Regions from separate parts of the Peribacillus sp. FSL E2-0159 genome, predicted to be linked through region 2. Evidence: riboswitches for the same ligand, from Rfam matches in the RefSeq annotation. Region 2 holds a riboswitch; each other region holds the start of a gene.
The links. A riboswitch is a leader RNA that binds a small molecule or an ion and turns the genes downstream of it on or off. The one in region 2 is predicted to bind glycine.
Positions count from the first base shown of each region.

Region 1: it holds a riboswitch for glycine, as region 2 does, so the genes downstream of both, NYE63_RS21165 (hypothetical protein) here and NYE63_RS13875 (amino acid permease) in region 2, are expected to answer to the same signal.
Region 3: it holds a riboswitch for glycine, as region 2 does, so the genes downstream of both, NYE63_RS03405 (amino acid permease) here and NYE63_RS13875 (amino acid permease) in region 2, are expected to answer to the same signal.
Region 4: it holds a riboswitch for glycine, as region 2 does, so the genes downstream of both, gcvT (glycine cleavage system aminomethyltransferase GcvT) here and NYE63_RS13875 (amino acid permease) in region 2, are expected to answer to the same signal.

Region 1 is NZ_CP152053.1:4,340,073-4,345,796, reverse strand. It holds gene NYE63_RS21175 (thioredoxin family protein) at 70-381, shown strand; gene NYE63_RS21170 (DUF1444 domain-containing protein) at 432-1,238, shown strand; glycine riboswitch at 1,418-1,521, shown strand; gene NYE63_RS21165 (hypothetical protein) at 1,778-2,494, shown strand; gene NYE63_RS21160 (amidohydrolase) at 2,683-3,870, shown strand; gene NYE63_RS21155 (DNA translocase FtsK) at 4,295-5,724, shown strand, end outside.
Region 2 is NZ_CP152053.1:2,825,206-2,830,929, forward strand. It holds gene NYE63_RS13855 (acetoacetate--CoA ligase) at 1-751, shown strand, start outside; gene NYE63_RS13860 (hypothetical protein) at 943-1,332, opposite strand; gene NYE63_RS13865 (amidohydrolase) at 1,771-2,937, shown strand; gene NYE63_RS13870 (hypothetical protein) at 3,518-3,760, shown strand; glycine riboswitch at 4,035-4,134, shown strand; gene NYE63_RS13875 (amino acid permease) at 4,496-5,724, shown strand, end outside.
Region 3 is NZ_CP152053.1:691,412-697,135, reverse strand. It holds gene NYE63_RS03410 (amino acid permease) at 1-1,010, opposite strand, end outside; glycine riboswitch at 1,512-1,590, shown strand; gene NYE63_RS03405 (amino acid permease) at 1,796-3,136, shown strand; gene NYE63_RS03400 (DUF3311 domain-containing protein) at 3,427-3,627, shown strand; gene NYE63_RS03395 (sodium:solute symporter) at 3,624-5,102, shown strand; gene argH (argininosuccinate lyase) at 5,698-5,724, opposite strand, start outside.
Region 4 is NZ_CP152053.1:3,888,022-3,893,745, reverse strand. It holds gene NYE63_RS18950 (SNF2-related protein) at 1-1,072, opposite strand, end outside; glycine riboswitch at 1,448-1,535, shown strand; gene gcvT (glycine cleavage system aminomethyltransferase GcvT) at 1,719-2,867, shown strand; gene gcvPA (aminomethyl-transferring glycine dehydrogenase subunit GcvPA) at 2,885-4,231, shown strand; gene gcvPB (aminomethyl-transferring glycine dehydrogenase subunit GcvPB) at 4,224-5,681, shown strand.

The sequences.
Region 1 (5,724 bases), 1.5 Mb from region 2:
TTCGCGGAGAGTCTGGTATGATGGGATTATAAAAAATAAGGTGTCATTTAGAGCAGGAGGAATATTCAAATGGAAAATTTACAAACCGTTGAGCAATATGATGCATTGAAAAATGAAGGTAAACATATCTTTCTTTTTTCAGCAACATGGTGTGGAGATTGCCGTGTAATCGAACCGATAATGCCCGAGATAGAAACGAAATTTCCTGAATTTACATTCATTCATGTTGACCGTGATGAATTCATCGATGTGTGTGCAGCTAATGATGTATTCGGAATACCAAGTTTCATTGCGTATGATAATGGCAAAGAGCTAGGCAGATTCGTAAGCAAGGATCGCAAAACACAAGAACAAATTGAGGAATTCATACAATCACTATAATCAATTTCCCCTTCTCGCTGGGGATTTTTCAATGAAGAGGAGGGTCAGTCATGAAAATGGACAGCACGAAGCTGAAAAATATCTTGAAGGAACGCTTAAAAGATGAGAATCGCACATTCAAATTCGATAGCAAGCAAGATACGTTACGAGTGGAAAATGTGAAGACAGGGAAAGGGATCACCATCGAGTTGCCCCCTGTGCTTGCTAACTATGAAAACGTACAGGAAAAAGCCATCGATGAAATTACCTATTACGTGGAAGAGGCCCTGAATGTGATGGGGGAAGAACACAGCATGGAAGGCAAGGAGAAATTCATTTTCCCTGTCATTCGCTCGACCTCCTTTCCAATGGAATCGGAAGAAGGAAATCCATTTTTATTCGATGAGCATACGGCTGAAACACGGATTTTTTATGCCCTTGATTTAGGGAAAACCTACCGTCTCATAGATGAAAAGATGATTCAACGGGAAAATTGGCAGGGTGACAGGATCCGTGAAATTGCCCTTTTCAATGCCCGTTCCCTATCCACTGAAATGAAGTCGGATATCGTTGCAGGTAATGCATTTTATTTTTTGAACACGAATGATGGATATGATGCCAGCAGGATCCTGAATGAATCCTGGCTTCGGGAAATGAAGGACAAGATCGAGGGAACCATGGCTGTGGCCATACCGCATCAGGATGTCATCATCATTGCCGATGTGAAGAATGATACGGGCTATGATATTCTTGCGCAAATGGCGATGAGCTTCTTTGCCAGCGGTCATGTTCCGATAACGGCTCTATCATTCCTTTATGAAGAAAATGAGTTGGAGCCCATCTTCATTATGGGTAAAAACAAAAAGCGTGAACAATAATATATTGAATCACATAAGGACCGTGTCAGCATCTGGCAGCGGTCCTTTTAAAGTTTAGTAGAGTCTCCTGAATTTCAACAAGGTAATCTAAGGAAAAATAGTTGATATTTGTTTTTTGATGGCCGATAATATAATTGGAATATTTTGAATATATAAAAACAAAACAATAGAACAAGCGGATGAACGTTGTGGGAGAGTGCAAAGCATTGAGCCACCGAAGGAGCAAGTTCCAAAAATATCCCTTGGAGCAAATCTCTCAGGTAAATGGAACCACAGCTGGACGCAACTCTGGAGAGCGCGCAGGAAGTGTGCCACCAACGGGGAAATCTCCATGACCAAAAATGGAGCTAAACTCTCAGGTAAAAGGACAGAGAAGGGAGCAGTTAGTTTATGCGACCCTTCTCTGTCCTTTTTGTCGTCCAATATAAAAATGGGTCCATTGCAATTTTTTTAATTGAGCAGAAGTGGCTTTTGCTTAGACGAGGTTAATGTAGTTCCGGCATTATAAAAAGATTTTCATTGGTTTTCCGGAGGTAGCTATGCCGATTATAAGAAATATTGAATTATTCTTTCCAGAGGATAGACAGGCAAATTTAAACTTTTATAGGGAAACAAGATGTATCGCTTCTTTATACAGTCGATTACTTTCAGAAATCAAAACGGATGAATATAAGGGAATATTGATTAATTGTGTATCAGGCTTGGACGTAATAAACAAATTAGAGGCTGATTCGTTTATTATGTTTAATTATAAATCCGTTTTCGCTGAGATTAATATGAAAGAGTTTTTCTCTTTGCCTACGGACCAAAGGAAAAAAGAATATACCCTTGAAGTTATGCAAAAACCTTTAGAACAGGTAGCAAAGGAACTTAATTGTGATATTAGCCTTTTTAAGGATATCCATCAAAAAATAATAAACCTGGACTTTGAGAACAAGTGGATTTATGCGAAGAAAAGCAGCCCTAACAGAAAATATTCTTGCAGTATTGTCTGTGAACAAGAAGTTTCTTATATAGATGTGTTTCTCGAAATCAAAAAGAGGAATGGTGAAGTTATAGGAAGAGAACGGATTATGAGAGAAACTGATACCGATGAACAGCATCTTTTCAGTAAATTAGGAAAAATAGGATGGACTCACAATCATAAAGTTTCATTTTCAGATCCAGATTATAAAACTAAATTTATAGTCACCTTCTTAGAAAAGAATAGCTCCGAGAGCTTATATTGGAAATATGAACAGCAAATATTCCAATAGAATCCTTTTTAAATATCCGAAGGGTTAGTTAAGCAACTAAGTAAGAGCCAACAAGCAGGGTCCTTTACTATTACGCTATATCAACAATGATATTTAACAGAGCAAGATGATACATGCTATACAGGGACACGAAAGGCATACCTGACCAACAAATTATAATCAAATAAGGGGGAGGAATAATCGTGAACGTGAAAAGCAAATTAATCAACATGCTGGAAGCCCGTGAAGGGGAAATGGTTCAAATCCGCCGTCATTTACACGAGAATCCGGAGCTATCCTTTAAAGAAGAGAAAACCGCACAATATATCATTGATTTTTATAAGGGAAAAGATGTGTCGATTCAAACGAATGTAGGAAACGGATTAGGGATCATCGTAACGATTGAAGGCGGAAAACCAGGGAAAACGATAGGTCTTCGGGCGGATTTCGATGCATTGCCGATTACAGAAGAAGCGGAGGTCCCGTTCCGGTCAAAAAATGAAGGTGTCATGCATGCTTGCGGACACGATGGGCATACCGCTTATTTATTGGTACTGGCAGACTGCATCAATGAGCTGAAAGATTCCCTATCAGGTACGATCAAAATAATCCATCAACATGCAGAAGAAACACCCCCAGGTGGAGCAAAAAGCATTTTGGAATCAGGGTTTTTGGATGAACTGGATGCTGTTTTTGGAATCCATTTATTTCCGTCGCATCCAGCAGGGGTTGTCGGGTATCGCGGCGGCTATTCGATGGCCGGAAGGACCTATTTCAAGTTAGGGATAAAGGGTGTAGGTGGCCATGGATCCTCCCCGCATATGGCTAATGATGCCATTGTGGCAGGCGCCCATTTCGTGACAGCCGTACAAACCGTAGTCAGCCGTCGCTTGAACCCTTTTGATATGGGCGTAGTCACAATCGGCTCCTTCGATGGAAAAGGAAGCTTTAATGTCATTAAAGATCGTATAGAAATTGAAGGGGATGTCCGTTACATGACAGCAGAGACCCAACAGCTGATCGATAAGGAAATCCACCGGATCGTCAAAGGAATAGAAACGGAATTTGATGTTCAGTGCGAACTTACATATGTTCCCGATTATCCTCCGTTATATAATGATCCTGAACTGACTGGATTCGTGAAAAATAGCCTGGAAAGCATGAATGACAAAGATATTAAGAAGGTCGTGGAATTTCCGGTTTTCTCAGGTTCAGAGGATTTTTCATATTATGCAGAAAAGATTCCTGGCTGCTTCTTTTACATTGGCTGTAAACCGAAAGGGGTGGATAAGGCATATTTCAATCACCATCCTAAATTCGACATTGATGAAGATGCCCTTTTGATCGCTTCCAAATCAGTGGCGCAGGTTGTATGCAGTTTTTATGAATGGAAATAGTCCCTTTGGTCTTTGTTTGCAAAAAAACGCTGGAACCCACAAAACACCGTTCGGTATTAACGAACGGTGTTTTATGGGTTTCGGCAGGTATTGGATGCCAACGGAGGTTTCGTGAAGGATGATGCAATGAATTACCAGTCTGCTTCCTCGGCTGCATGAAAACTTAATCTCTTTGTAAACGCGATTTAACAGCGGTGTTTTATTTAAATAGTAGACTAGGGGTTAATGTTATTTCGCGATGGTTAGGTTTAAACTCATTCCAGAAGGGGTTTAATAGGGTAGGAGTTCTGCGAAATACGTTAAGTTAGTAAGATTGCGATAAAAAAATAGGTACTAATCCCAATTTAGCTTAAATTTTCTCGATATTTTAAAAATAACTGGTAGAATTAGTTACATAACTACAGATGTAGAAAGAGTGATAGTTTTGAAATGGCTAAATAAGATGAAAAAATGGTTCCAAGCAGAGGAAATTATCGAAATCGAAGAAATTATTATAGATGAACCGCTTGATGAAGAGACATTAAGGAAAATGGATTTTTCGAAGCTTTCGAAGTCAAAGGAAGAAGAAATAAAGGTTTATAATCAAAAAGTGGAAAAAATGTCCCAGACGCCGGACCCGGATACGAAAATCCTGTTTCAATATCCAAAAGGACAGTTCAAGTTTCCGCTCATTCCAGATCGGGAGCAGAATAAACGAAAGCCTAGGGAAAGAAACAGGGAAGAACACGAACCCAAACAGGGGAAGAATGTGACCAAAGAAACGACGAGAAGGCCTGTAAGGGATCCAGAACCAAAACGGAGAAGCTTCGACCGGGAGGAAACCTCAAAAATAGTACCGTCAAAAACTCCATTCCGCCCAACGGAAATCCCTTCACCCATTTATGGGTTCCGTCGTCCGGAAAAAAAAATAGTCCCTTCTGAAGAAATTGTCGAATATGAATTGGAAAGCAAAATGCCCGGCCTAAAAAAAACAGAACCCGATATTGAGATTCCAGTATCGATTCCTGAAATCTCAAAAGAAGTGCCACATGAAGAATTGACGGTAGAGCCATCCGTTCTTATACCGGAACAAGCGGAAGAAAAAAGGGAAGATTCGGAGATACCCGCTTTCTTTCGGAGGAATTCCATTGAATCACTGCCAGAAGAAGCGGTAAGCGAGCCTAACATAATTGAGCCTGAGGTAGAAAAAGAAGCTATCGAACTGGACCAAGTTGATTATGGACGCGAAGTCGCTGTATCCATAATGGAACAGGCGGAAGACACACCGCCTGAAGCTGTATCGGTTCCTAGGAAGGTTGCTGTACAATCAACTGAACCATCCGTCAGTCAAGGGACACTGCCTGAAAGTGATCCATCGGAGGCAATAACGGAAGTAGAGCCTAAACGTCCGAAAAAACATATCCCATTTAATGTGATGATGCTTAAGCAAGATCGGGAAAAAAATCGGTTCATGAATAAAATGATGCCGGAAAAAAAAAGCCCTAATTCGGAAAGGGAAGTAGTTTCATCTGATAAGCGACCAATGTATGGTGATGCTGAAACGGAGGCAGGACAAGCGAAACCACACTCAATTCCTGAACGGGAACCGGAGGAAGGCAGAGTTATGTCAAAAGAGGAGACTCCGGTCATTACACCAATACCAGCCTTTTTGGACACTAACGTTGGTTCCGAAACCGCCGCCGTGCCTGAAAACACAGTTGAAACCAATATCGGTTCAAATCCTGAGCCGATATTGAAACAGGAATCCCCCATTTCTGGAAATGGGTATCAAGAAGCAGTTTATACAGAGGCGGCAGCAGAAAGTGGCCAGGGCGATAACCCGGCAGTTTTTGGCTCCGTGGAAGTGGATGATAA
Region 2 (5,724 bases):
TATCTGGCTCAGTTCATCCAGTGGCGGAACCGATGTATGTGCCGGATTTGTAGGTGGTGTTCCAACATTGCCCGTGAGAATCGGAGAGATACAAGGAAGGGCTTTGGGTGTTTGTGCTGAAGCCTTTGATGAGCATGGTCAAACATTGATTAATGAAGTCGGTGAATTGGTCATTACCAAACCGATGCCGTCCATGCCGCTATACTTCTGGAATGATCAAGACGGGACAAGATACTACGAGAGTTATTTCGATACGTATCCTGGCATATGGAAACATGGTGATTGGATAAAAATCGACGACAAGGGCAGCTGTATCATTTATGGACGTTCCGACTCGACCATCAACCGTTCTGGTGTAAGGATGGGAACCAGCGATATCTACCGAGTCGTCGAAGCGATTGACGAGGTGATGGAAAGCCTTGTCATTGATAGGGAAGTGCTTGGCCGCGGTTCCTCACTGCTGCTGTTCGTTGTTCTTAAGCCCGGTAAAATACTGGATACAGCATTGACGGCAAAAATTAAGGAACAAATCAGAGGGCATGTGTCCCCTCGCTTTATCCCTGACCAAATCCATGTCGTTGAACAAATTCCTAAAACGTTGAACGGAAAGAAAATGGAAGTCCCGATACGTAAAGTGTTATTAGGTTTCGAGTTTGATAAAGTAGTGAATGCAGACTCCATGGGAAATCCAGAATCGCTATTGTTTTTTAAAGAATTAGCTCTTGAGTTGAATGAGAAAAAAATATTCTAGAATTCAGGCGGAGCAAAAAGCTCCGCCTTTTTTAGTTTAATGGGCCTGGTGCAATTTCCCCAACAAGCACTTCTCCATTTCTGGATATGTGTTTTTATTTTCGAAGTCAATATGAAAATATTTTTACACGATGAACGAAAAAGGAAAGCTCATTAGCATAAATCCAGAGCTGAAGGAGTAATAGTTCATGATTATGAATTTCGGTGAACACCTGGATGACGATAAGAACTAGCCAACAGTGTCCCTGTAGGCAATATACCCAATAATGACTCATTATTTTTGAATAGTATTTTTATAATTAATTTATAGGAAGCAGTTAGAGGGCTATGAAGAAGCAGGAGAAAGATAAACGGGAAAAGACGTAATATCTTTTGCGAAGGTGTAATCGCAACTTCCATGTGGCGGAGGTGGATTTTCATTCTTTGCAATAATTGGTATGTTTCTGCTGAAAGATAAACCAGAAAGGAAATGGTGCCTATAAATTCGATTACACTGGCTTGTTCATTTTTACCATTATAATGATTGCCTTGAATGTATTTATTAATTACGGAGCAGATTAGGATGAACAAGTCCGGTTTCAATCGTCCTACTCGCTGCCACAATCATAGGCATTATTGTTTTAATCGTTGTGAATAGCAAAGATATCGTTCTGATTGATTTTGCTGTATTTCAAAATAAGCCATATACAGGTGGCAAGCTCACTTGGCAGTGCATTCGGCGTCGCGATTTCTTCAGCTGCTGTTTACGGCGGAATAGCAGCAAATTGAAAGCTTGAAACAGCGACTTCTATAGGGATTTTCGTAAACGTTATATTCGCTGTTCTTACAATATCATCTATTATCTTTTTGGTGCAAAAGATACAGCTAAAACATCTAATGCTCCTAAAAAATCACCTGCTAGTAGCAACCGGAACCCTATTGCAGAATAATTAGCTGTTGGAAATGTAAAATGCCACATTTAACGGCGTTTTCGAAAAATAATGAAGGGATGAAGAGATTATGAGAAGTGAATTAATGTAAATGCTAGAATCCCGTACGGATGAAATGATTGAAATTCGTAGATACCTTCATGAAAATCCTGAGCTTTCTTTTAAAGAAGAAAAGACAGCTCAATATATTATCGATTTTTATAAAGAAAAGGACGTAGAAATTCAATCTAATTTAGGTAATGGATACGGAATTATTGTGACCATTAAAGGTGGAAAGCCTGGAAAAAACATCGGTCTTCGAGCTGATTTTGATGCGCTTCCAATTGTTGAAGAAACGGATGTACTCTTTAAATCAAAAAATGAAGGCGTTATGCATGCGTGTGGTCATGATGGACATACAGCCTACTTGTTAGTCTTGGCGGATTGCCTCATTCAATTAAAAGATGAAATTCCAGGTACAATCAAAATTATTCATCAGCTTGCGGAAGAAGTTCCGCCAGGCGGGGCAAAGAGTATTGTAGAATCCGGCGTGATTGACGATTTAGATAATATATTTGGCATCCATCTGTTGCCAATGGATTCAGCAGGAGTTGTTGGTTATCACGCTGGATACTCTTTTAACGGCAGGGCTTATCTAAAATTAAAAATTCAAGGCAGAAGTGGACATGGTTCCTCACCACACCTAGCGAATGATGCCATTGTAGCTGGTGCTCATTTTGTTACAGCTGCTCAAACGATTATTAGCCGTCGATTAAGTCCTTTTGATATTGGTGTGATTACTATTGGATCTTTTGATGGAAAAGGAACATTTAATATAATTAAAGACAGCGTAGAGCTTGAAGGCGATATCCGTTATATGAGTGTTGAAACAAAAGAAAAAATTGAAAAGGAAGTTAAACGCCTTGTAAAAGGACTAGAAGAAGAGTTTGGAGTAACATGTGATCTTACATATACGAATGACTATCCACCTTTATATAATGATCCCGATCTAACAGGAAAGGTTGCTGAGTTTCTTAAGAATGCAAAGGATAAAGATATTAAAGAAGTAATGGAATTTCCAGCAATGCCGCCATCTGAAGACTTTGCTTACTATTCTGAAAAAATCCCTTCCTGCTTCTTTTACATTGCTTGTACACCTAAAGGAGTAGAAAAACCTTATTTTAATCATAATCCTAAATTTGATATCGATGAAGATGCCCTTCTCGTGGCAGCAAAAGCAGTAGGATATGTTGTTTGTGGTTATTATGAGTTAGATTAAGGGAAGAATAGAATCATTTGTAAGGTGTGGTTTTAGATTACCACAGGATGAATTAGATGTTTCTATACGCAAAAAGTAAAACGATTACGGAGAAAGGCTAATGGTAGTACCTGATAGACGGATCTCCGTGTGAAGGGAAACTTTCATGCACGGTGCGAGGTAGGGGCTGATTGATTCTATAAAGAAAAAATCAACCACCCTATTACTATGGAAAAGGCAACAATAACTGCGAATTTTCACCTATCTGTAAATAGGGAATGCAAATAAATCAACCCATTTTATAAAAAAATGAATCAATTGAATTTTTATAAGGGCGTGTTTGGAGCATCCTAAACACGCCCTTAAAATATGTCATTTTATCAAGGTAAGGTATAGAATTGATCATACTGTATGAATATGTTTTAAAAGAAGAGGCTAACCAAATTAGAGTCCTGGCATGGGAGATGGTTTCTTTAGCACGTTAAGCATAGTGAAAATGAATGCGTGATGATAAATATAAACCGTATTGATCCAAATTATGTTATTCTATTTTTGTTTACAACAGTCCGTCTGAAAAACTGTAAAGGGGGTATAAGGTTAAATGGTTAAGGAAAAGAAAATCAAGCTAAAGAAGCCAAAGAAGTGGTGGGTATGGGTTCTAGCAATAGTCATCATTGCTAATATAGCAGGTGGTGGGGCTGAAGAGGAAGTTGATAAAGAAGAGAAGGCTTCTGATGCTGCTGAACTTAGGGAGGAAGCTCCTAGACAATCTTTACTGCTGCAAGGATTTTCGCGAGTCTCGAATTTTCTCTTTTTCCATACATTAATTATGTTAAAACTATAGACTTTATTTCCTTTCCCATCTTTAAAATTTAGCCGTGTTGTCACCCGGAAAAATGTAAAAATGTTTCGCCTATACATAAGCTTGTTTGGGATTCATTGCGACATAGAAAAGCTGCTATGTTTGTTCGTAGCTAATAACTTCAAATTAAACATGTTCATAAAATTCAAACTTGTCCTTGTTCAATTATCAGAAAATATAGCTTTTTCAGATAATAATTGAAATATCCATTAAAACCCGATAATATACAACTAGTAGTACAACTCTATATCAGCGGATGAAGATTGTGGGAGAGACTAAACATTGTTTAGCACCGAAGGAGCAAACCCTAAAAAGCAAGGGAATAATCTCTCAGGTAAAAGGACTACAATTGGACGCGTCTCTGAAGAGAGCCATAGGCCACCGAAGGAGCTAAACTCTCAGGTAAAAGGACAGAGGAAGTTAGGAAAATCCCTATCTTTCCTCTGTCTTTTTTTGTACTTGGAAAGATAAAAAGAGAGGAGAGTGCATGGAGATATGTAGATAAATGAGTCTATCTTTTGATTTGTACAACTAATGATATATTTTCAAAAAGGTTGGTAGATCTATTTCAAAAAACTATATCAAGTACCCACCAAGAAAGCGTTTACAGTGATAGGGCAGTCTCCAGTATGCTAATAATTCACTCTCATTGAAGGACTGACCCTTTTTAAAGAAAAAATTCCAAGTAGCCTATAAAAGTAGAAAGTGGGGAATCGTATGCAGGAACAAAAGTTGGATAGAGGGTTAAAAAACAGGCATGTACAACTCATAGCTATTGGTGGTGCAATCGGAACGGGATTATTTCTTGGAGCAGGAAAATCTATTCATTTAGCTGGGCCATCAATTCTATTTGCTTACATGATTACAGGCATCATTTGTTTTTTAATCATGCGCGCACTTGGAGAACTACTCTTATCTAATTTGAACTATCATTCCTTTGTTGACTTTGTAAGAGACTATTTAGGTAATATGGCAGCATTTGTAACCGGCTGGACATACTGGTTCTGCTGGATTTCAATCGCAATGGCCGACTTAACAGCAGTTGGACTTTATACTCAGTATTGGTTTCCCTCCGTACCGCAGTGGATGCCTGGATTAATTGCACTAGTCATTCTGCTATTTATGAATCTTGCAACCGTAAAACTTTTTGGCGAAATGGAATTCTGGTTCGCATTAATTAAGGTCATAGCTATTCTAGCATTAATTGTTATCGGTATTTTCATGATAATTAAAGGCTTTTCCACTGATTCAGGCGCAGCAAGTTTCACGAATCTATGGAGTCACGAAGGTATGTTCCCAAATGGAATAAATGGTTTTGTCCTCTCATTCCAGATGGTAGTGTTTGCGTTTGTGGGCATTGAACTTGTAGGACTTACAGCAGGTGAAACAGAAGATCCAGAAAAAGTTATCCCCAAGGCGATCAATAATATTCCTATTCGGATTATAATTTTCTACATTGGCGCACTTATTGTCATCATGAGTGTTTATCCGTGGAACGCAATCATCCCAACGGAAAGCCCATTCGTTCAAGTATTTGTGGCTGTAGGTATCGCTGGAGCTGCTGGTATCGTTAATTTTGTCGTCCTAACATCGGCTGCTTCGGCATGTAACAGCGCAATCTTCAGTACAAGCCGGATGGTATACTCACTTGCCAAAGATAAAAATGCACCTGTACCGTTTGCAAAACTTAATGACCGTAAAGTACCTTCCAATGCATTGTTCTTTTCAACTGTTGTTATTTTAATTTCTGTTGTTTTGAATTATGTAATGCCTGAAGGGGTATTTACCTTGATTACAAGTATTTCTACAGTATGTTTCATCTTTATTTGGGGAATTACAGTCATCAGTCATTTGAAATACCGTAAAACAAGACCAGATCTAGTGAAAAAGAACAAATTTAAATTACCACTTTATCCAATTTCCAATTACTTGATCCTTGCTTTCCT
Region 3 (5,724 bases), 2.1 Mb from region 2:
ACTGCAATCGTGCAATATGCCGGCACTCCATTTTTAGATACTTTTGCAAATATTTTCGGAGCTTGGCCATTCAATGCCAGTGTGTAAAGCATACGCCCTGCACTGAAAATCCCACTGTTGCATCCAGACATTGCTGCAGTGATTACGACGAAATTAATGATGCCTGCCGCTGCAGTGATACCTATTTTGGCAAAGGTTGAAACAAATGGACTGCCTAAGTCATCCAGTTGATCCCAAGGGAAGACGGTCACGATGACGAATATGGCACCAATGTAGAAAATTAAAATACGCCATATGATTGATTGGATCGCTTTTGTTACGGTCTTCGTTGGATCTTTCGCTTCTCCGGCTGTGATGCCGATAAGCTCAACGCCTTGATAGGCAGCCACGACAAGGGAAAGCGCGAAGAAGAATCCTTTCCAGCCTCCCGTAAAGAAGCCGCCATGTGCCCAAAGATTCGATAATCCAATTGCATCCCCGCCATTCCCTATTCCAAAGAAGATAAGGCCAAGGCCGGCAATGATCATCAATATAATCGTTATGATTTTTATAAGGGCAAACCAAAATTCAAATTCCCCGAAGGATTTAACCGAAATAAGATTTGCCGCCCCCAAGATGATCATGGCGACCACACCTGGTATCCAAGCAGGTAATTCCGGGAACCAATATTGCATATACAACCCAACCGCAATGATTTCGGACATTCCGACGATTACCCATTGAAACCAATTGCTCCAAGCAGTCATATAACCTGCCAAGGGATGTATATAGCTGCTTGCAAAGGTTGCAAAAGAACCTGTAGTCGGTTCTAAATATAGCATCTCACCCATGGAACGCATGATGAAAAATATAAAAATACCTGCGATTGCATAAGCAAGCATAACAGAGGGCCCAGTCCATTTGATCGTGCTCGCAGAACCCATGAATAAACCGACCCCGATGGTTCCGCCCAAAGCTATCATTTGAATATGTCTTGATTCCAGCCCTCTCTTTAATTCCTTGTTCGACATGATTAACTCCCCCAGGTGCAATATCGGTAATGCTTTTCTATCTTTACCACGAATGACTCTCCATTAATTATTGCGATTAGAAATGCTTTAACGTAATCAATATTACATAACACTTCAATTTTATTTTCTTATCTTATAATAGTAAATATTCTGTAAAAATACAATTGTATTTTTGAAAAAAACAGTTACCAAATATATCTTGGCGATTTTCCCAATCTAAAAATATCATTTTAAAAAAATGATGTTCAGTATTTCATAATAGTGATACTTCAAAATGAGTGGAAAACTATCATTAGTGCTAACCTTTACAAAAACGTTCACTATAAAATAAGCCTGTTTCACTTCAAAAAATTTGTTGACCTACCGAATAATAGATGATAGAATTCCAATATTATTTTATAAGTATAATGAATGATTCAGCAGTGGAAGATTATCACTGACTGACATTTCTTCACAACCGCATAAAAGCAAGCGATGAATGCTATGGATGACACTATAGCAGGAGCAGCTTCTGGAGAGACTGTACAAGATGCAGCGCCGAAGGATTCACAATCTCAGGCAAAAGGACAGAAGAGTAACGAATGATAAATTGTTATTCTGAACCCTTTAAGAGATTGGTATTATCCAATCTCTTTTTTTATTGTCCATTTTGTGATTGGACTAGAACCAACAACTAAAAAACCAATGGGAAAGGCAAGCTGGGCGAAAAAATCAGTCCCTCTCTCCAAGACCATGCAGGTTGAAATCATTCACTACCAAGACTATAAAAGACGGGGGAGTTCGAATTGGCTAAACAGGAATTAAAAAGAGATTTAAAAAATCGACATGTACAACTGATTGCAATAGGAGGAACCATTGGCACCGGTTTATTTTTAGGTTCCGGAAAAGCTATACAATTAGCAGGGCCTTCCATATTATTTTCCTATCTGATAATAGGGATTGCCTTGTTTTTTGTGATGAGGGCCTTAGGGGAATTGCTCTTATCCAATGCAGGGTATGCATCATTCACTGAATTCGCAACCGAATATGTCGGTCCATGGGCTGGCTTCGTGACAGGATGGACATATTGGTTTTGTTGGATCATGACCGCAATGGCCGATATCATAGCTGTGGGTGTCTATATACAATATTGGTTTGATGTCCCTCAATGGATTCCGGCACTAATATGCCTGGTCATTCTGTTAGGATTGAACCTATTGACCGTTAAGATATTTGGCGAATTGGAATTCTGGTTTGCCATCATTAAAGTAATCACGATCATCGCCTTGATCATCGTTGGAATCTTTCTTTTGATCATCGGCTTCAATACCAATACCGGAACGGTTTCCCTAACGAACCTATGGAATCATGGTGGCATGTTCCCCAATGGCATTTCCGGATTCCTATTATCTTTACAGTTAGTAGTCTTCTCATTTGTCGGTGTCGAATTGGTCGGGGTTTCCGCAGCAGAAACGGCTAACCCGAGAAAGAACATTCCATCTGCCATCAATAAAATCCCTGTCCGGATTTTACTTTTCTATGTTGGTGCCATATTCGTCATTCTCTGCGTCAACCCATGGACACAACTTGATGCCACAAGCAGCCCATTTGTAGAGGTTTTTGCTTTAATCGGCATTCCAGTCGCTGCAGGGATCATCAACTTCGTCGTTTTGACATCCGCTGCTTCAGCATGCAACAGCGGTTTATTTTCAACAAGCCGAATACTCTATACGTTAAGCAGGAATGGCGAAGCCCCTGCTAAACTGGAAAAATTAAATAAACAGGCTGTTCCGAGCAATGCCTTATTAACATCTACAATCGTTGTATCAATAGGGGCATTATTAAGCAAGCTGATACCGGAACAGGCATTTACCGTCGTGACGACCATCAGTGCCATCTGTTTCATTTGGGTATGGAGCATTATCTTGATCTCCCATATCAAGTATTCGAAAACAAGGCCTGACCTAAGAGCCGAATCTACTTTCAAGGCTCCATTTACACCCTTTGTCAATTACGCCATTTTAGGATTATTCCTGTTCATCCTTATTGTTATGCTATTCGCTGAAGCTACACGACTATCACTGCTCTTGACCCCAATCTGGTTCATACTCTTGGTAATACTCTATAATTATCGAAAAAAAAGATAGCTAATGGAAATAAAGCCTTGAACTCAATATGAATTCAAGGCTTTATCCGTCATATGAAACACGTCAGGGTTCGGCTGTCTGCGCGTTGTTGCTAAAATATATCAGGTAACTGCATTAAATTTTATATCAAAATAGTGTAAGCTAATATATATTATCCTTCTTAAAAGAAGGTCAATCCTTCATGTATGAATTTTTCATCCCGGTTTGGTCCACCCATCCATCAGTGGCATTGAAGAATAAACCCCCATTGGTGGACGTTTCACTATATTTAAAACGGAGGGGTTTGTTTAATGAAGATTATATATATTCTTACTCTAGTTCCTTTTATAGGCATACTAGGATTTCTACCTTTTGTTAATAGAATAGAACCATATGTATTAGGGATGCCTTTCAATATGTTCTGGATGGCTATGTGGGTGGTCCTTACCTCTGCCATACTGGGCATCATGTATAAACTGGATCCCAGGAATCGGGAAGGTGACCAGGAATGAATATTGCTCTCTTAATCATTTTAGCATTTTTACTCCTATCGATATTTTTAGGCATACGCTCTTCAAAAGGGAAAGATATGGACTTGGAACAATGGACGGTGGGCGGACGTGGTTTTGGTGCGATTTTCGTCTTTCTGCTGATGGCCGGGGAAATCTATACGACCTTCTCCTTCCTTGGCGGCAGCGGCTGGGCTTATGGCAAGGGCGCACCCGCTCTATATGTTCTAATTTACATTACTTTGTCTTACGTATTATCCTATTGGCTCCTACCGGAAATATGGAGATATGCCAAAGAAAATAAACTGATGTCTCAATCCGATTTCTTTGTAAGCAAATATAAGAGTCCCAGTTTAGGAATTTTGGCTGCGCTTGTCGGTGTGGTGTCCATGATTCCAGTAATCGTCGTGCAGCTGAAAGGATTGGGGATCATTGTCTCAGAAGCATCTTATGGTGCCATCTCAATGTCTGAGGCAGTTTGGATGGGGGCAATCAGCCTTACCATTTATGTGATGATCTCAGGTATACACGGTTCAGTTTGGACAGCGGTCATTAAAGATATCATGATGGTCGCCATAATAGGATTCTTAGGGATTTATCTGCCGATTCATTACTTTGGCGGATTTCAGCCGATGTTTGAAGCGATTGATGCGGTCAAGCCTGGTTTTCTAAAGTTCCCTGATCAGGGTCTTAGCGTATCATGGTTTATCTCCACGGTAATATTGCTCGTATTCGGTTTCTATATGTGGCCCCAAGTTTTCAGTGCTGTTTATTCAGCACGCAGCGGCAAGGTATTTCGAAAAAATGCCATCATCAGCCCTTTATATACACTCATGCTGTTATTCGTCTTTTTCGTTGGGTTTACAGCTATATTGAAAGTGCCCGGACTCGTTGGGGCAGATGCAGACCTCTCATTGCTGCGCCTTTCGATCGAGACCTTTGATCCATGGTTTATAGGTATAATCGGCGGAGCTGGATTGTTGACCGCATTGGTGCCGGGATCCATGCTTTTGATGAGCGTCGCTACACTGCTAGCGAAAAACGTCTATAAGGAATTTGCACCTGCAGTATCCGATCGCCACGTTGTACGATTGGCAAAGTTCCTTGTTCCAGTCATCGCCCTTATAGCCGTCTACTTCACCTTAAACGGCGGCGAAACGATGTCAGCATTAATTCTTATGGGATACAGTCTCATCACACAGCTTTTCCCATCCCTTCTCTTTAGTCTGAAAAGGAATAATCCGATCAATAAATTTGGCGCAATCGCCGGCATCATCACAGGATTGGCCATCGTAATCTGCATTACACTCAGTCATTCGACAATAGGGACCTTGTTTCCATCCTTGCCGCAAGCAGCGAAGGATTTGAATGTGGGAATCATCGCATTGGCAGTCAATTTCATTGTGATGATCACAGTAAGTCTTGCTTTCAGAAAGCACGCGGTTCAGTTGGAACCTAAAACCGTTAACGATATATGAAGCACTCTCTGATGCTGGTTATTTTGGATAAAGAAACATTAGAAGAACATCAGAAGGCTCAGTCAAAAGACTGAGCCTTCCTAATTATCGACATCCAAAGTCATTCTGTCCTATTTCTAAAGAGTGTCTATAGAAAGTTAATACAAAAAACAATGTCTCATAATAAACTACTAATCTTTTTTGTTTATAATCAAATCCCCTATTTTAACTAATAAGTACAACGAAAAAATAATCATCAAGGTTCTGGCTACTACTAGACCATCAGTAGCTAATGCATACCCTTTAGGTAGTAATAATTTAGGATTTAAGCAAAAAGTAATCGATATTACGAAAGCTATTAAAACCAGGATAAAACCGAACTGAGATCTATTTGACATTAACATTCCGCCTTATATTATACATTTTACAAATAATAGCATCGATTTTGGGAATAATCTACATTTATTATCATTGGTGAGGTCTCAGTTGCAAAAAAAAAAACCAAAATAAATAGCCACCCTAATAAAGAATGACTATCTATTATGAAATATGAGCTTTCGCAGTTAACAGATAAAATACATCCCGTTTAAACTCATTTCCTTTTTACCCCGTACCTTCAGTAATCCACTAAAGCCTTCCTGCA
Region 4 (5,724 bases), 1.1 Mb from region 2:
TCTGAACGGTTTCATTCACTTTAGAAAATAAATCATCAAGCTTCGCCAAAAAGTCAGGGGAAGGCTGATCATATTTATTTCTCATATTCTTTAATGTATAAAAGACCGCCTCTCTGCTGCTGCATGCTTCCCTTTGGAGAGTGAGAGCAGAAAAGGCGCTTCCTTTTGATCCGTCCGAAATAGGCTTGAATTTTGAAACAGCATCGTACAATGCTTGTTCCGTTGGAGAAAATTCAATGGTGATGGTTTCCACATGTCGTTTTGTCCATTCAATACCAGTATCGGCCCGCCGGTTTCGAATCATGACAGTGTTGACCAGTTCCTTTAGGTGTTCATCTTCAATTATGTTCCGGCCTTTCCCTTTATACTTTTCAGAAAAGAGTGAGGCATTTCCCAAGTGACCTGGTTTCAATAATGAAACGAGGTGAAAGATTTCCTCGACTTTATTTTGAATCGGAGTCGCTGTCAGGAGTAAACAAAATTTCTTTTTCAGATTTTGGACGAATTCATAGTTCTTCGTCTTATTATTTTTAAGTTTATGAGCTTCATCAATAATGATGAAATCATATTCCTGATTGAAAATGATATCTCGATGTGGGGCGCGTTTCGCTGTATCAATGGATGAAATGACCACATCACAGGATTCCCAAACATAACTTTTTCTCTGAACGACTGCCGGAATATGAAACTTGGTATTCAATTCAAAAGCCCATTGTGTGACAAGGGAAGCCGGAACAAGGATCAATACTTTTTTTACAAGGCCTCTAATCATATACTCTTTTAGGATCAAGCCTGCTTCAATTGTTTTTCCGAGACCTACCTCATCAGCTAAAATGGCCTTTCCATTCATCTTTTCCACCACTTGCTTGGCTGCTTCCAATTGATGGGGAAGCGGGGTTAACTGCGGAAGGTGTTTAGGCGCCTGTAAACCTTCAAAATCAGGGATGATAAGATTTTCCTCCATTTGAACCGCCAATTTATAAAGCTCCCAATTTCCCCATGGACCGTCATTTTCCATCTTTTGCAGAAACTCGTCATTCCATTCAGAATTGAAGGATATATTGATTTTCATAGAAATAACTCCCTCTTAAATCATAAATTCCTTAATAAAAGGTCAAAACCCGAACATTTCATATGTGAAGTAAGAAAAATATTTCTCTTCAAAAGATATTGCAGAGTTAAGTTTCTTAGGGTAGGATATAAGTATATTTAGAAAATTCCAATTTCCAAAAGCTACAAAGAATCTTTGTACATCGATTTTGCAGTTCGCGTTTTCTTAGTATGGGCTATAGGCTCCTAATTTATCCAAGATTACTGAAGGAGATCACTCAAACGGTTTCTGGAGTTTTAGGAGAATTGGCAGAGAATGCATTCCATGTTGCTCAAAGGTTTTACCGATGCTTGGGGCTTATTCGGTTACTTTCATTGGTAGACCATTTATATGCGGGTGAAGATAAGGGGAGAGACTACGGATGTAGCGCCGAAGGAGCAAACTTAGCAGTGAATCTCTCAGGCAAAAGAACTCTTATTGGACGCAACTCTGGAGAGCGCCGCCCGTTTTGGGACGGCCACCAAAGGGGAAAACCTATTATATAGGTAAACTTTCAGGTTTCAGGACAGAGAAAAAGCTCAAACGGGCTTTCTCTGTCCTTTTTTGTGCTTTTTTCACATCATGAATCAGGAAATATCTGATGCGTAATGACAAGAAGCTTTTGATAATGAAGCCAATTAATTTAAAAAAATCTGAAGGGGGTCATTTTTTGACCAATTTAAAAAGAACACCACTATTTGAGGTTTATCGTGAATACGGAGGTAAAACGATTGATTTTGGCGGCTGGGAACTTCCTGTCCAATTTTCGGGTATAAAGGACGAACATGAAGCCGTACGTACAAAAGCGGGGTTATTCGATGTTTCCCATATGGGGGAAGTCGATGTTAAGGGTCCTGGGAGCCTTTCCTTTTTACAGAAGATGCTGACTAATGATATTTCAAAGTTGCAACAGGGCGGTGCCCAATATACAGCCATGTGTTATGAAAACGGAGGCACGGTTGATGATCTTATTGTGTATAAAAGGGCTGAGGACGATTACCTGCTCGTGGTCAATGCAGCGAATACAGAAAAAGATTTCAATTGGCTGCAAGCTAATTTAACGGAAGATGTCCAAATTACGAATGTATCGAGTGACTATACACAGCTGGCACTTCAAGGACCATCTGCAGAGAAGATATTACAAAAACTATCGGAAAATACTGCCCTAAGTGACATTGGATTTTTCAAGTTCAAGGAAAATGTCATGATAAGCGGTATCTCCACGATGGTATCCCGTACTGGATACACTGGTGAAGATGGTTTTGAGATATATAGCGACAGTAAAAATGGTCCTGCCCTTTGGAAGGCGATTATGGATGCCGGAAAGGATGAGGGGGTTCAGCCGATTGGTTTAGGTGCTCGTGATACCCTGCGTTTTGAAGCGAAACTGCCGCTGTATGGGCAGGAGCTTTCAGCGGACATCACCCCAATAGAAGCCGGTATTGGTTTTGCGGTAAAAGTGGATAAGGAAGTTGATTTTTTCGGGAAGGCCGTTCTTGCTGAGCAAAAGGAGAAAGGGGCTCCCCGCAAGCTTGTGGGAATTGAAATGATTGACCGTGGCATTCCACGTCATGGGTATAAGGTCTACAGCGGTGACAAAGTCATTGGTGAGGTCACGACTGGTACCCAATCACCAACGTTGAAGAAAAACGTGGGATTGGTACTTATCGATAAGGAATTTTCGGTGCTGGATGCGGAAGTCGAAGTGGAAATCCGTTCCAAACGTTTGAAAGCCGTTATAATACAAACACCTTTTTATAAAAAACCACGTAAATAGAGGGGAATGGTCATTAGATGAAACATCGTTATTTACCCATGACTGAGCAAGATAAACAAGAAATGCTGAAAGTTATAGGGGCATCTACTGCAGAAGAACTTTTCAACGATATCCCTGAAAGCGTTCGTTTTCAAGGAGAATACGATATCAAGCCTGCTAAATCAGAACCTGCATTAATGAAAGAATTATCAAGGCTTGCTGCCAAGAATGCGGATCTTAAAAACTATGCTTCCTTCCTTGGTGCGGGTGTCTATGACCATTATGCACCGGTCATCGTCGATCATGTTCTATCGCGTTCTGAGTTTTATACGGCTTATACACCCTATCAGCCTGAAATTTCACAGGGCGAGCTTCAGGCAATTTTTGAATATCAAACAATGATTTGTGAATTGACGGGCATGGATGTGGCTAACTCCTCCATGTATGACGGCGGGACGGCGCTAGCTGAAGCAGCCATGCTTGCTTCAGGCCAGACACGACGCAAGAAGATTCTCATTTCAGGAGCGGTTCATCCTGAATCAAGAGAAGTTGTCAAGACATATGCAAAAGGGCAACGTGTAGAAGTAATCGAAATTCCATTTAAAGACGGTGTGACGGACTTAGCTGCTTTAAGGGAATTGGCGAATGATGACATTGCAGGGGTGATCGTGCAATATCCGAACTTTTTTGGCCGTATCGAGCCATTGAAGGAAATGGAAGAAATCATTCATGGCGTCAAGTCCATGTTTATCGTTTCAAGTAATCCGCTTGCATTGGGAGCTTTGACATCGCCTGGTGCACTCGGTGCAGATATCGTAACGGGGGATGCTCAGCCGTTCGGCATACCAGCGGCATTTGGTGGACCTCATTGTGGATATTTTGCCGTTACTAATAAACTTGTTCGGAAAGTCCCGGGCCGACTCGTCGGTCAAACTGTGGATGAAAATGGAAAAAGGGGATTTGTGCTGACGCTTCAAGCTCGTGAACAGCACATTCGCCGTGACAAAGCCACATCCAACATTTGTTCCAATCAAGCTTTGAATGCCTTGGCAGCTTCTGTTGCAATGACCGCGCTTGGGAAAAAGGGTGTCAAAGAAATGGCCGTGCAAAATATTCAAAAAGCGCATTATGCGAAAAAAGCAATTATGGCAAAAGGGGTGGAAGTGATATTCGACGGTCCTTCGTTTAATGAATTTGTCATTAAACTGCCTGCTTCGTTTTCAGAAATCAATAAAAACCTTTTTGAAAAAGGGATGATCGGCGGATTCGATTTAGGGACGGTTTATCCTGAGCTGAAAGACCATATGCTGGTTGCGGTGACTGAACTTAGAACAAAAGAAGAAATTGATGCACTTGCGCAGGAATTGGGGGATCAACATGAATAATCAAGATCAATCACTCATTTTTGAAATCAGTACTTCCGGTCGAATCGGATACAGTCTGCCAGAAATGGATGTTGCAACTATTCCGCTCGAAGAAATTCTTCCTGCCGACTACATCCGTGAAGAAGAGGCAGAGCTTCCTGAGGTGTCCGAACTGGATATCATGCGTCACTATACAGCACTTTCCAAACGGAATCATGGGGTGGATTCGGGTTTTTATCCGCTGGGTTCATGCACGATGAAATATAATCCGAAAATAAATGAAAATGTGGCACGTTTCAACGGTTTCGCCCATATCCATCCATATCAAGATCCAGCTACTGTTCAGGGAGCATTGGGACTATTATTTGATTTGCAGGAGCACTTAACGGAAATCACCGGGATGGACCAAGTGACATTACAGCCTGCAGCAGGTGCTCACGGTGAATGGACAGGATTGATGATGATTCGCGCTTTTCACGAAGCCAATGGCGATACAGAACGGACGAAAGTGATTGTACCTGATTCTGCACATGGTACGAATCCTGCCTCGGCCACTGTTGCCGGACTTGAAACGATTACAGTGAAATCCGATGAAAATGGGTTAGTAGACCTTGAAGACTTAAAGCGAGTTGTCGGACCTGATACGGCGGCTTTGATGCTGACGAACCCTAATACATTGGGATTGTTTGAAGAAAATATTTTGGAAATGGCACAACTTGTCCATGACGCAGGCGGGAAGCTTTATTATGATGGAGCCAATTTGAATGCAGTACTATCAAAAGCACGTCCGGGTGACATGGGCTTTGATGTGGTTCACTTAAATCTCCATAAAACATTCACAGGCCCGCATGGCGGCGGCGGTCCGGGTTCTGGTCCTGTAGGGGTGAAGTCGGACTTGATTCCTTACTTGCCTAAACCGCTTGTGGTCAAACAAGGTGAGCAATTCGTTCTTGATTATGATCGTCCGCAATCCATTGGTAGGGTAAAACCTTATTATGGTAATTTCGGGATAAACGTGAGGGCATATACGTACATTCGTTCAATGGGTCCTGATGGCCTTAAAGCCGTCACCGAGAATGCGGTCATCAATGCCAATTATATGATGCGTAGGTTGGAACCTTATTTTGACTTACCATATAATCGTCATTGTAAGCACGAATTCGTATTAAGCGGCCGTCGGCAAAAGAAATTGGGGGTAAGGACTCTCGATATAGCCAAAAGATTGCTGGATTTCGGGTATCATCCTCCAACCATTTACTTCCCGTTGAACGTGGAAGAAGGAATGATGATAGAACCGACTGAAACCGAGTCAAAAGAAACTCTGGATGCGTTCATCGATGCGATGATCCAGATTGCCAAGGAAGCGGAAGAAACCCCGGAAATCGTTCAGGAAGCTCCGCATACAACTGTTATAAAGAGGCTTGATGAAACTCTTGCTGCAAGAAAACCTGTTCTGCGTTATCAAGCCTAGATTGATAGCTTACACGAAAAAAATCCCTGCCTGCCGGCGGGGA